2 regions of the Nocardia sp. NPDC004123 genome follow, and region 2 is predicted to be linked to the other one. Evidence: riboswitches for the same ligand, from Rfam matches in the RefSeq annotation. Region 2 holds a riboswitch; the other holds the start of a gene.
The links. A riboswitch is a leader RNA that binds a small molecule or an ion and turns the genes downstream of it on or off. The one in region 2 is predicted to bind ZMP and ZTP.
Positions count from the first base shown of each region.

Region 1 (4,933 bases), on a different contig from region 2:
CGACCCTGCCCGCTACCTGACTGAAAACCTGACAGCAACGCAACGTCACGCCACTTTGCCCTTCGGGGCCGGCAAACGCATGTGTGTCGCCCACGTCTTCGCCAACACCGAAGCGGTCCTCGCACTGGCCACCATCGCCCAGCACGTCGAGATGAACCCGGCGACCACCACGCCGATCCGCCCCCAATTCTCCTTCACCGGTGGCCCCAACGGGCCAGTCCCCATGCACATCAGCACCCGAAACACCAACCCGGCAGCCTCCGGGTAGCGATCGAGCGCGGCCGGCGCGGTGGGGGTGTCGAGTTCAGGGTGCTCGTCGTCGATCAACTCACCCACCGATGGCCGACCCCGTATCCGATATTCGGTGCGGGCTCCACGATGGTGAATCCGCCCTGGACGTGCCCGCGAAACTCTCGGCGCAGGTGCGGGTCTTCGCTACCGGCGATGGCCGTAAGACCGACCCGGCCGACCGCAGTGAGCTGTCGAGCTCGCGCATCCTCTGCTCACGAAACGCAGCCGAGAGCCGGAGCGGCCAGGTCGCGACTCGTTGGAGGCATCCAGCCGAACACCGGTCATGGTTCGTGCTCGGCGGTGAGATCAGTCGGCGATAGGGCGCATAGCCCGATCCGGCAGGACGCCGGCCCGGACGAGTTCGTCGTAGATCCGCTGCTGCTCATCGTCGAGATTCGAGTACAGCATGTCGTACGCCAGTTCTTCCTCGGCGAGCACCGCGACCGGATCCCAGTCGTCACCGAGCGCCTCGAGGACGGCGCTGCGCCGTCGCACCTCGTCCAGCGTGAGGTCGTAAGCAAAATTGTGGTCGGCCATTTGGCATCTCCAACCAGGTTCTTTCCAAAATGAATTGACGACGATGCCCAATCACGCCGCCTTGGGCAATGACCTGCATCACGTTTCACGGTTGGACTTCGTCACATTTGATACCCGTGCGCGCGGACAGGACCGCGGAGTAGATGCGTCCACATAGTCGCCACGACACGTCCACCGCTGAAATCGGGCGTGGCGACGCCACACCGCCAACAGAGCGGAACTCGCCAATGGCCGTCGCTGGCGAGGTCCTATTGCCGGCCGACCTGATGCTATTTACTCCGACGCGAAAACCCCGCACCGATCGAACCCGAACTGGGCCGTACGACATCAGCGGCCGGTGACGAGCGCGCGATATTCGGCATTTCCGTGCACTGCCGGCCGGGCCCAGTCGGGTGAGATGACCTCAGCCCGTTGATCTTCGGAGCGCTCGCGCTGGCCGGTTCGGCCAGCGCGGTATCCGGCACGAGCGGATGATTGCGATCGATGGGCCTCGGCAGTCGCCGCGATTCAGTGGTGGAAGAGTCGAACTCCGGTGCGGGCGAGGGTGATGCGGCGTTCGCGGCAAGCATCGGCGATAACGTTTGATTGGAGAGCACCGCCGGGCTCGATGACGAGCTCAACCCCGTGTTCGGCAGCAACGTCGATGTTGTCCCGGAACGGGAGGTACCCGTCGGAGACGAGTGAGACGCCCGCGAGCTGATGGGCCCAGCTGACCCGTTCGGCCTCTTCCAGGAATCTGTGGGATCGGGTGAGGCTCGAGACAAGTTCACGCGATTGTGCGGGAGTGAGAGTGCCTGCGGCGGTGGAGATCTGCCAATTCAACCGTTGCTGACGCGCCATCGTCGCAGGCAGTGGCATCTTTTGAACGGCGGGGTGCCGCCGAGTCCACCAGGTGCGTGCCTTACTTCCGGCGAGCAATGTGCAGTCGATTCGCGACTGCTGTCCGGCACCGACACCGATACTCATGCCGTCCCGGACGTAAACGACAGAATTGGATTGGGTGTACCGGGCGGTCACCATGCCCAGCAGTGCATCGATCGTCGCGTTGCGGCTGATGGGGTCGCCGACAGCCACATGCAGCAGGTCTTCGGTGATCGGCGAATGGTCGCGGTCCTGTTCGAAGCTGACGCCGAAGACAGTTCGAATCTCCGTCTTGGGTGGCTGGAATGCGGGATCGATCTCGAATACGACGAATCGCCCGCTCTTCTTGCGGCTCAATGCCGCTACGGTTCCGGGTGCATAACCCGGCGCGATGATGCCATCGGAGACGACCGAGGCCAACAGTTCGGCGAGCTCGTGATCAACCGGTTCGGACACCGCGATCATGTCGCCGTAGGACGAACGGGGATCGGCGTCGCGCGCCCGCACATAGGCCGCCGTGATCGGGCCCACCGAGCTGTCGCCCAATCCCCAACTGTCACACATGGTTTCATCGAGGTCTCCGGCGAGCGCCGCACCGGCCGGGGAAACGTGCTTGAACGATGCCGCAGCCGCCTTGCCTGTGGCTCGACTGGCCTCGGCGACCAGTTGCCAGGCATTGAGCGCATCGAGGTAGTTGATCATCGACGCCGCGCCGTGCACCACTCGAATATGGTCACCGCCAGCCGATACCCGCGCCTGTTGATGTGGATTCATGCCATAGCGCAAGTCCATTGCCATACCCCGTCTCTCGTCTCGAGATGGGGAGCACCCAGGCGTACGACGCTCCGATACTGCGCTTCCTCGTGGTCGGCCCACGTAACGCCAGTCGCGATCGACCACACGCTAACCCATGACAGACCGAACATCCAGACTGACCAAGGCGCACTGGATTTCGGTATGTGCGTGCGCTCGCACGGCAGGCCCCGCAGCCGACTCCAACCATACGACCAGCGGGAGAAGAGCACGCTGCCATGCCCGCATGAACGGCTAACCCAACCGTTCTAAACGTGCACTACAGCTGAGGAATTGGCGCGAAACGGGCTGTTGCAAATTAGGCGCGGATTTCAGCCGTGACCCGAGTCACATGTCTACGTGGACCGCTGTCGACCGATCATGCAGGGCCGCAGGTCATTTGCCCCCGACGTGACGTCACAATCGCCGACTCGGCGCATTTTGCAACAGCCCGGAAACCACTGTTCTACGGCGGACTGTGCTGGACTGCACCGGTCGCCGAAACTCGGCATTTGCCTGCACTGCCGGCTGCCGTACGGCGCTCGGGCCGTTGGGCTTCCGGCGCCGCGCGCCGGCCGGTCGAACAGCGCGGGTGACGGTATTCCCGTACGTTCGCGCGGTGTGGCGGCATGGGTCTACCGGTGGGCTTCGGATGGACCGTCGGCGGCTGCGGTGAGTCGGCGGGCCAGGGCGCGGGCGGCGTCGTTGAGTGCGTCGGGGTGTTCGATGACGAAAGGGAGGTTCAGGCCGGCCAGGACGGGGGGAATCCAGTCGAGCTGTTCGGCTCGCATTCTGACCCGGACCCACGGGTGGGCGTCAGGGAGTGGTGGGTCGATCTCGTGCACGGTCGCGATCGTCGCGGGGAGCAGTGGGCGGACCTGGGTGAGGGTGCCCTGGACTCGGATCGATACCTCGTACCGATAGGGCGCCGTGGCAAGTGCGGACAGCAGATGCGCGGTCGGCTCGAATCCCGCTGGCGGAGTGAACGTTCCGGGCAGTGTCGTCACCGCCGTGATGCGGTCGAGCCGGAACTGACGTACTTCGTCACTGTTGCTGTCCATCCCCGTCAGGTACCACCGGCCGGAGTGGGCGACGAGCCCGTATGGATGTACAGTCCGGTCAGTGCGGCGCCCGTTCCGGTCGGTGTAATCGATCGCGACAGGTCGGCGCTCGCGGGTAGCCTCGGCGAGCCGGAGGAGGACCGCGGTCTCGACGGCGACCTCCGAGCGGGCATCCTCGGTGAATTCGGCGGTGCTGATCAGTGCGTCCAGCCGGGAAGTCAGACGTGCGGGCAGGACGCGACGGAGTTTGGCCGTCACGGTGTCGGCCGCGTGGGCGGCTGTTGTCGATTGACCGACGCCGCGGGTGGTGAGGAGTCCGAGCAACACAGCCACCGCTTCGTCATCGGTCAGCATCAGCGGCGGCATTCGGTACCCCGGGGCGAGGCGATATCCCCCGTAGCGGCCACGCACCGATCGAACAGGGATCTCCAGGTCGGTGAGATGGGTGACGTATCGCCTGACGGTGCGTTCATCGACGCCCAGCCGTCCGGCGAGTTCGCCGACGGTATGGGTGCCGCCGGCCTGCAACAACTCGAGGAGGGCCAGCACTCGGGCGGTGGGGCGCGTCATCAGAAAATTCTCGCATGTATACCGGGCGGAAACTGTCCGGTATTGGCTCTAACGTGGCCTGCGGGCGGCGCAACCGCCGCCCCAACCAACAAACAGGAGTACGCATGAATCTCGTCTCGATCCGTCTGATCACCGGCGACATCCAACGACTGGTCGGCTTCTATCAGCACCTGACCGGTGTCGAAGCCACCTGGGCTACACCGGATTTCGCCGAAATCGTCACACCGTCCGGCACACTCGCGATCGGAAGCACCCGCACCGTCGCGTTGTTCGCGGCCGGCAGCGCGCGCCCAGCGGACAACCACACCGCGATCATCGAGTTCCTGGTCCCCGACGTCGATGCCGACTACCAGCGGTTGCGCGATACGGTCGACGATTTCGTCAACGAGCCCACGACGATGCCGTGGGGCAATCGCTCATTGCTGCTTCGCGACCCCGATGGCAACCTGATCAACCTCTTCACGCCGGTCACCGCGCAGGCCGTCGCAAAATTTGCCCGCTGACATCCGCGCGTCGCATGTGTGTGGGCACCTGTGAGGCGCTGGGCCCATCGATCTTCCACAGGCCCGCGCCGACCAGTTCGGGCCGCGCACTTTGCGGTATAGCGCGTTCGGTCCCCGGCCGCCCGCAACTGCTGGCGTCGTAGCCGAAAGACGGCGAAGAACACCGTGGTCGCGCCCGTCCACAGCGTTCAGTGATGGTGCTGAGCGATGGTCAGGATCCACTCCTCAGTCGTAATCGCCGGTGAGCAAAGGCGATTCGGGATTTGTGAGGCTCAGGTTCGATATGTCGGCGAGCCGGGATGGCCGGCCCAACCGACA
Region 1 covers NZ_JBSGGG010000011.1:98,088-103,020, forward strand. Annotated here, with positions in the region: gene ACWEQQ_RS17545 (cytochrome P450) at 1-268, shown strand, start outside; gene ACWEQQ_RS17550 (DUF6400 family protein) at 598-828, opposite strand; gene ACWEQQ_RS17555 (phosphoribosylaminoimidazolecarboxamide formyltransferase) at 1,336-2,481, opposite strand; ZMP/ZTP riboswitch at 2,510-2,589, opposite strand; gene ACWEQQ_RS17560 (helix-turn-helix transcriptional regulator) at 3,117-4,112, opposite strand; gene ACWEQQ_RS17565 (VOC family protein) at 4,217-4,615, shown strand.
Region 1: linked by a shared signal. The riboswitch ahead of ACWEQQ_RS17555 (phosphoribosylaminoimidazolecarboxamide formyltransferase) and the one ahead of glyA (serine hydroxymethyltransferase) in region 2 are both predicted to bind ZMP and ZTP.

Region 2 (4,933 bases):
CGGATGCGAAACTGCCGACGGCACCGAGCCGTCCGCTGAAGTCCCGGGGAGGCGGGGGAGCTCAGAGTTTCCGGAGTCGCAGCCGGTTGATGGAGTGGTCGGAGTCCTTGCGCAGCACCAGCGTCGCGCGCGGGCGCGTCGGCAGGATGTTCTCCACCAGATTCGGGCGGTTGGTGTTGTGCCAGATTTCCTTGGCCTGGTTGCTGGCTTCCTGGTCGTTGAAGTTCGCGTAGTGGTGGAAGTGCGAATTCGGATCCTGGAAGGCGGTCCTGCGCAGCGACAGGAAGCGCTGCACGTACCAGTTCTCGATGTCCTCGATGCGGGCGTCGACATAGACCGAGAAGTCGAACAGGTCCGACACCATCAGCCGCGGCCCGGTCTGCAGCACGTTCAGGCCCTCGACGATCAGAATGTCGGGCTGGCGCACGCAGTGGTATTCGCCGGGCACGATGTCGTAGGCGATGTGCGAGTAGACGGGCGCGCACACCTCGTGCGCACCGGATTTCACCTCGGTGACGAAGCGCAGCAGCTTGCGCCGGTCGTAGGACTCCGGGAAGCCCTTGCGGTGCATGATGCCGCGCCGGGTGAGTTCGGCTGTCGGGTACAGGAATCCGTCGGTGGTGACCAGATCCACCCGCGGATGGTGGTCCCAGCGCGCCAGCAGCGCCTGCAGCACACGCGCGGTGGTGGACTTGCCGACGGCCACCGAGCCCGCCACGCCGATGACGAACGGCACCTGACGGTCCGGGTGGGTCTCGCCGAGGAAGGTGGCGGTGGCGGCGAACAGGCGCTGCCGGGCCGCGACCTGGAGGTGGATGAGACGGGCCAGGGGGAGGTAGACCTCGGCCACCTCCTCGAGGTCGATCTGCTCACCCAGACCGCGCAGGCCGACCAGTTCTTCCTCGGTGAGGACCAGGGGAGTCGACTTGCGCAGGGTGCGCCACTGCTTGCGGTCGAATTCCACGTAGGGGCTGGGCTCGCTCATCCGCGCCATTATTCGTGTCCCCGCACTCGAGACCCGCGTCCCCGTACTCGACACTCGTGTCCCCGCATTCGGGCCGGCCGACAACAACAGCTCTCGGGAAGCCGCATCGTCGCCGTGCCCGGCGATCCGGCCAACACTCCACGCATAGCCGAATTGTGCTCGGCTCCAACATTCGGGTGAACACCAGGTGTTGCTACTGACGGGTAACTCTAGTGAGATGGGCAACACCTCAGCCCCTGGGCGTATCCGGTGAGGTTGCACGACAGGCTGATACGGGCGGCTGAAGGACATAATGGTTCGCGGCCCGTCTCGATTCTGGACTGAGTGGAGCGGGGGAGCGCAGCGGAGGAGCGGAGGGAGGGAAGAATCGAGACCTCCAGGGCCGCGAACCCGCCCGGAGCGAAGCGGAGGGCAAATTGAACAGAGCGCATCCACTGGTCACTGAATATCTGCGGCTGGGTCTGGCATTCGACCGGCTCGAAGAGGGTTTCGTGGACGCCTATACCGGCGATCCCGGCCTGCGCCGCGAGGTGGAGAACGCGCCCGCGCCGGAGCCGCGTGATATCGCCCACGGGGCAGCCGCACTGCGCAAGGAACTGCCCGAGGCGGGCCTGCCCGCGGAGCGCGTCGAATTCCTGGATGCGCACCTGCGGGCGATGGAATGCTCGGGCCGCAAATTCGCCGGCGAGGACATCAACTTCGTCGACGAGGTCCGGGCCTACTTCGACGTGGCTATCACCCCCGGCGATACCGAGAACTACCGTGAGGCACACCGGCAGCTGGACGAGGTGCTGCCCGGTGACGGCGAACTGCTCGACCGGATTACCGTGCACCGCCGCCAGGACGAGATTCCGCCCGAACGCCTGAAGGAATGCGTGGCCGCGTTCTCCGGCGCGCTGCGGGAACTCGTGCGCGACCGCTATCCGCTGCCGGACAACGAGCACGTGGAATACGAAGTGGTGGGCGACAAGCCGTGGTCGGGCTTCAACTATTACCTGGGCAACTATCAATCCCGGGTGGCCATCAATTCCGATCTCAAGCAGCACATGTCACAGCTGCCGCAACTGATCGCGCACGAGGCCTACCCGGGTCATCACACCGAGCACTGCCGGAAAGAGGCCGGGCTGGTGGGCGCGGGGCAGGCCGAGCAGACGCTGTTCCTGGTGAACACCCCGCAGTGCCTGATGGCGGAGGGGCTGGCCGATCTGGCCCTGAAGTCGATCGTCGGCCCGGGCTGGGGCCGCTGGGCGCAGGAGATCTACGCGGACCTGGGGCTGCGCTTCGATGGCGAACGCGCCGAAAGGATTTCGAACGCGTCCGCGAATCTGCTGAGCGTGCGCCAGGATGCCGCGCTGCTGCTGCACGATCGCCGGCGGGATGCCGGCGAGGTGTCGGAATTTCTGCAGCGCTGGAGTCTGGTCACTCCGGAGCGGGCCGCGCAATCGCTGCGATTCCTGTCATCGCCGCTGTGGCGGGCCTATATCTCCACCTATGTGGAGGGATATCGATTGCTGGGAGGGTGGCTGGACCGGGCAGCCGATCCGGAAGACCGGTCCGAGCGTTTTCGCCGTCTCTTGGACGAACCCCTCACACCCGGCGCGATCCGCCGCATGTGAGGGGTACTCCCCGACGTCCTGATTGGTGCTTACGCGCCCCAGCTGGCACAGGACGCGCCGCCGCTGGACATGGTGCACATGGTCTTGAGCAGGGTGAAGATCAGGGACTGGATGGTGGTGGCGTCAGCGCTCATGAAAGATTCCTCGAAAGATCGGATGGGCCAATGTCACTGGCGTAACTGTGCCAGCGCGGCGATACATTACCGAGATTTGTTGCCCTGCCATAGCCTGATTTCATAGTGATGTCCACCGCTCACGGCGATTCGGTCGTCTCTCCTGCGCCGACGATTCCTCTGCCCCCAATTTCCGGGGCACGATTCCTTCGCGCGTGGCGACCGGCGGATGGTCGCCGCCGGTCGCGAGATAGGATGACCGGACCGCGACTGGCGCACTCGAGGTGGAAGCAACCACCGGGAAGCACCGAAGTCCGGCACCGCGCGCCTGGGTGCCTGGCGACCCCCGAACCGTATTCGGGGTACCCGGACAACGGAGGTGCGCGATGAACGAGACAGAGAACCCCCGGATCGGCTCGGCGGCAGCGGCCAATAGACTCGGCGGCGTGACCCAGACGAGCGCCTCTGTCAACAGCCAGTCCCTCGCCGAACTCGATCCCGAGGTCGCGTCCGCGATGGGCGGCGAACTCGCTCGCCAGCGCGACACCCTCGAGATGATCGCCTCGGAGAACTTCGTGCCGCGCGCGGTGCTGCAGGCGCAGGGCAGCGTGCTCACCAACAAGTACGCCGAGGGCTACCCGGGTCGCCGCTACTACGGCGGCTGCGAGAACGTCGACATCGTCGAGGATCTGGCCCGCGCCCGCGTCAAGGAGCTGTTCGGCGCGGAATTCGCCAATGTCCAGCCGCATTCGGGCGCGCAGGCCAATGCCGCGGTGCTGATGGCGCTGATGAACCCGGGCGAGAAGCTGCTGGGCCTGGATCTGGCGCACGGCGGTCACCTCACCCACGGCATGCGCCTGAACTTCTCCGGCAAGCTGTACGAGGTCCACGCCTACGGCGTCGCCAAGGAAGACCACCGCGTCGACATGGACGAGGTGCGCAAGATCGCCCGCGACACCCGCCCGAAGGTGATCGTGGCCGGCTGGTCAGCGTACCCCCGGCACCTGGACTTCGCTGCCTTCCGTGAGATCGCGGACGAGGTCGGCGCCTACCTGTGGGTCGACATGGCGCACTTCGCCGGTCTGGTCGCGGCCGGGCTGCACCCGTCGCCGGTGCCGCACGCGGACGTGGTGTCCTCGACCGTGCACAAGACCCTGGGCGGCCCCCGTTCCGGTCTGATCCTGGCCAAGCAGGAGTTCGCCAAGAAGCTGAACTCCGCGGTCTTCCCGGGTCAGCAGGGCGGCCCGCTCATGCACGCCATCGCCGCCAAGGCCGTGGCCTTCAAGATCGCCGGCAGCGCGGAGTTCAAGGAGCGCCAGGAGCGCACCATCTCCGGCGCCAAGATCCTCGCTGAGCGCCTGACCGCGCCCGACGCCAAGGCCAAGGGCATCACCGTGCTCACCGGCGGCACCGACGTGCACCTGGTGCTGGTGGACCTGCGCAACTCGCAGCTGGACGGTCAGCAGGGCGAGGATCTGCTGCACGAAATCGGAATCACCGTGAACCGCAACGCCGTTCCGTTCGACCCGCGCCCGCCGATGGTCACCTCCGGCCTGCGCATCGGCACCCCGGCGCTGGCCACCCGCGGCTTCGGCGACGAGCAGTTCACCGAGGTCGCCGACATCATCGCCGCCGCCCTCACCGGCTCCGCCGACCTGGACTCGCTGCGTCAGCGCGTTTCCACGCTGGCGCAGGACTTCCCGCTGTACGACGGCCTGGAGGACTGGCGCCTGCTGGGCTGAGGCCCGCCGGACAACCGAGAGCCCGCCGCGATTCCATGATCGCGGCGGGCTCTCCGCGTCGCGGTGCGACTCTGGGTCGCGATGAGATTCGTTGCCCGCCAGGGATTCCCGGCTAGAACGACCAGAACTTGCGCGGCCCGCCCGTGAGGCTCGGTGCGTCCGCGGTCACGGTGGCGATCAGCTGCTTGGGATGCGGGTTCACCCAGTTCCGTTCGGAGTCGCCGTCGCGCAGGACGACCGTGGGGACGGTCTCGTTGCCGTCGGCCACCGAGCGGACGAAGGCGGCCGCCTCCGGGTCCTGCCAGATGTCGACCTCGCGGTGGACGATGCCGTGGCGATTGAGCACTCGGCGCATGCGGGAGCAGTAGGGGCAACCCGGGCGGCGGTAGACGACCAGTTCCGGGGTGGCGTCGGTGGTCATGATCGGAGTCTAGGTCCGCGCGGCCGCCCCCACCATGTCGGCGGGGCGGGACTGAC
Region 2 covers NZ_JBSGGG010000014.1:259,205-264,137, forward strand. Annotated here, with positions in the region: gene coaA (type I pantothenate kinase) at 62-994, opposite strand; gene ACWEQQ_RS22210 (DUF885 domain-containing protein) at 1,402-2,601, shown strand; ZMP/ZTP riboswitch at 2,971-3,055, shown strand; gene glyA (serine hydroxymethyltransferase) at 3,161-4,456, shown strand; gene ACWEQQ_RS22220 (glutaredoxin domain-containing protein) at 4,569-4,877, opposite strand.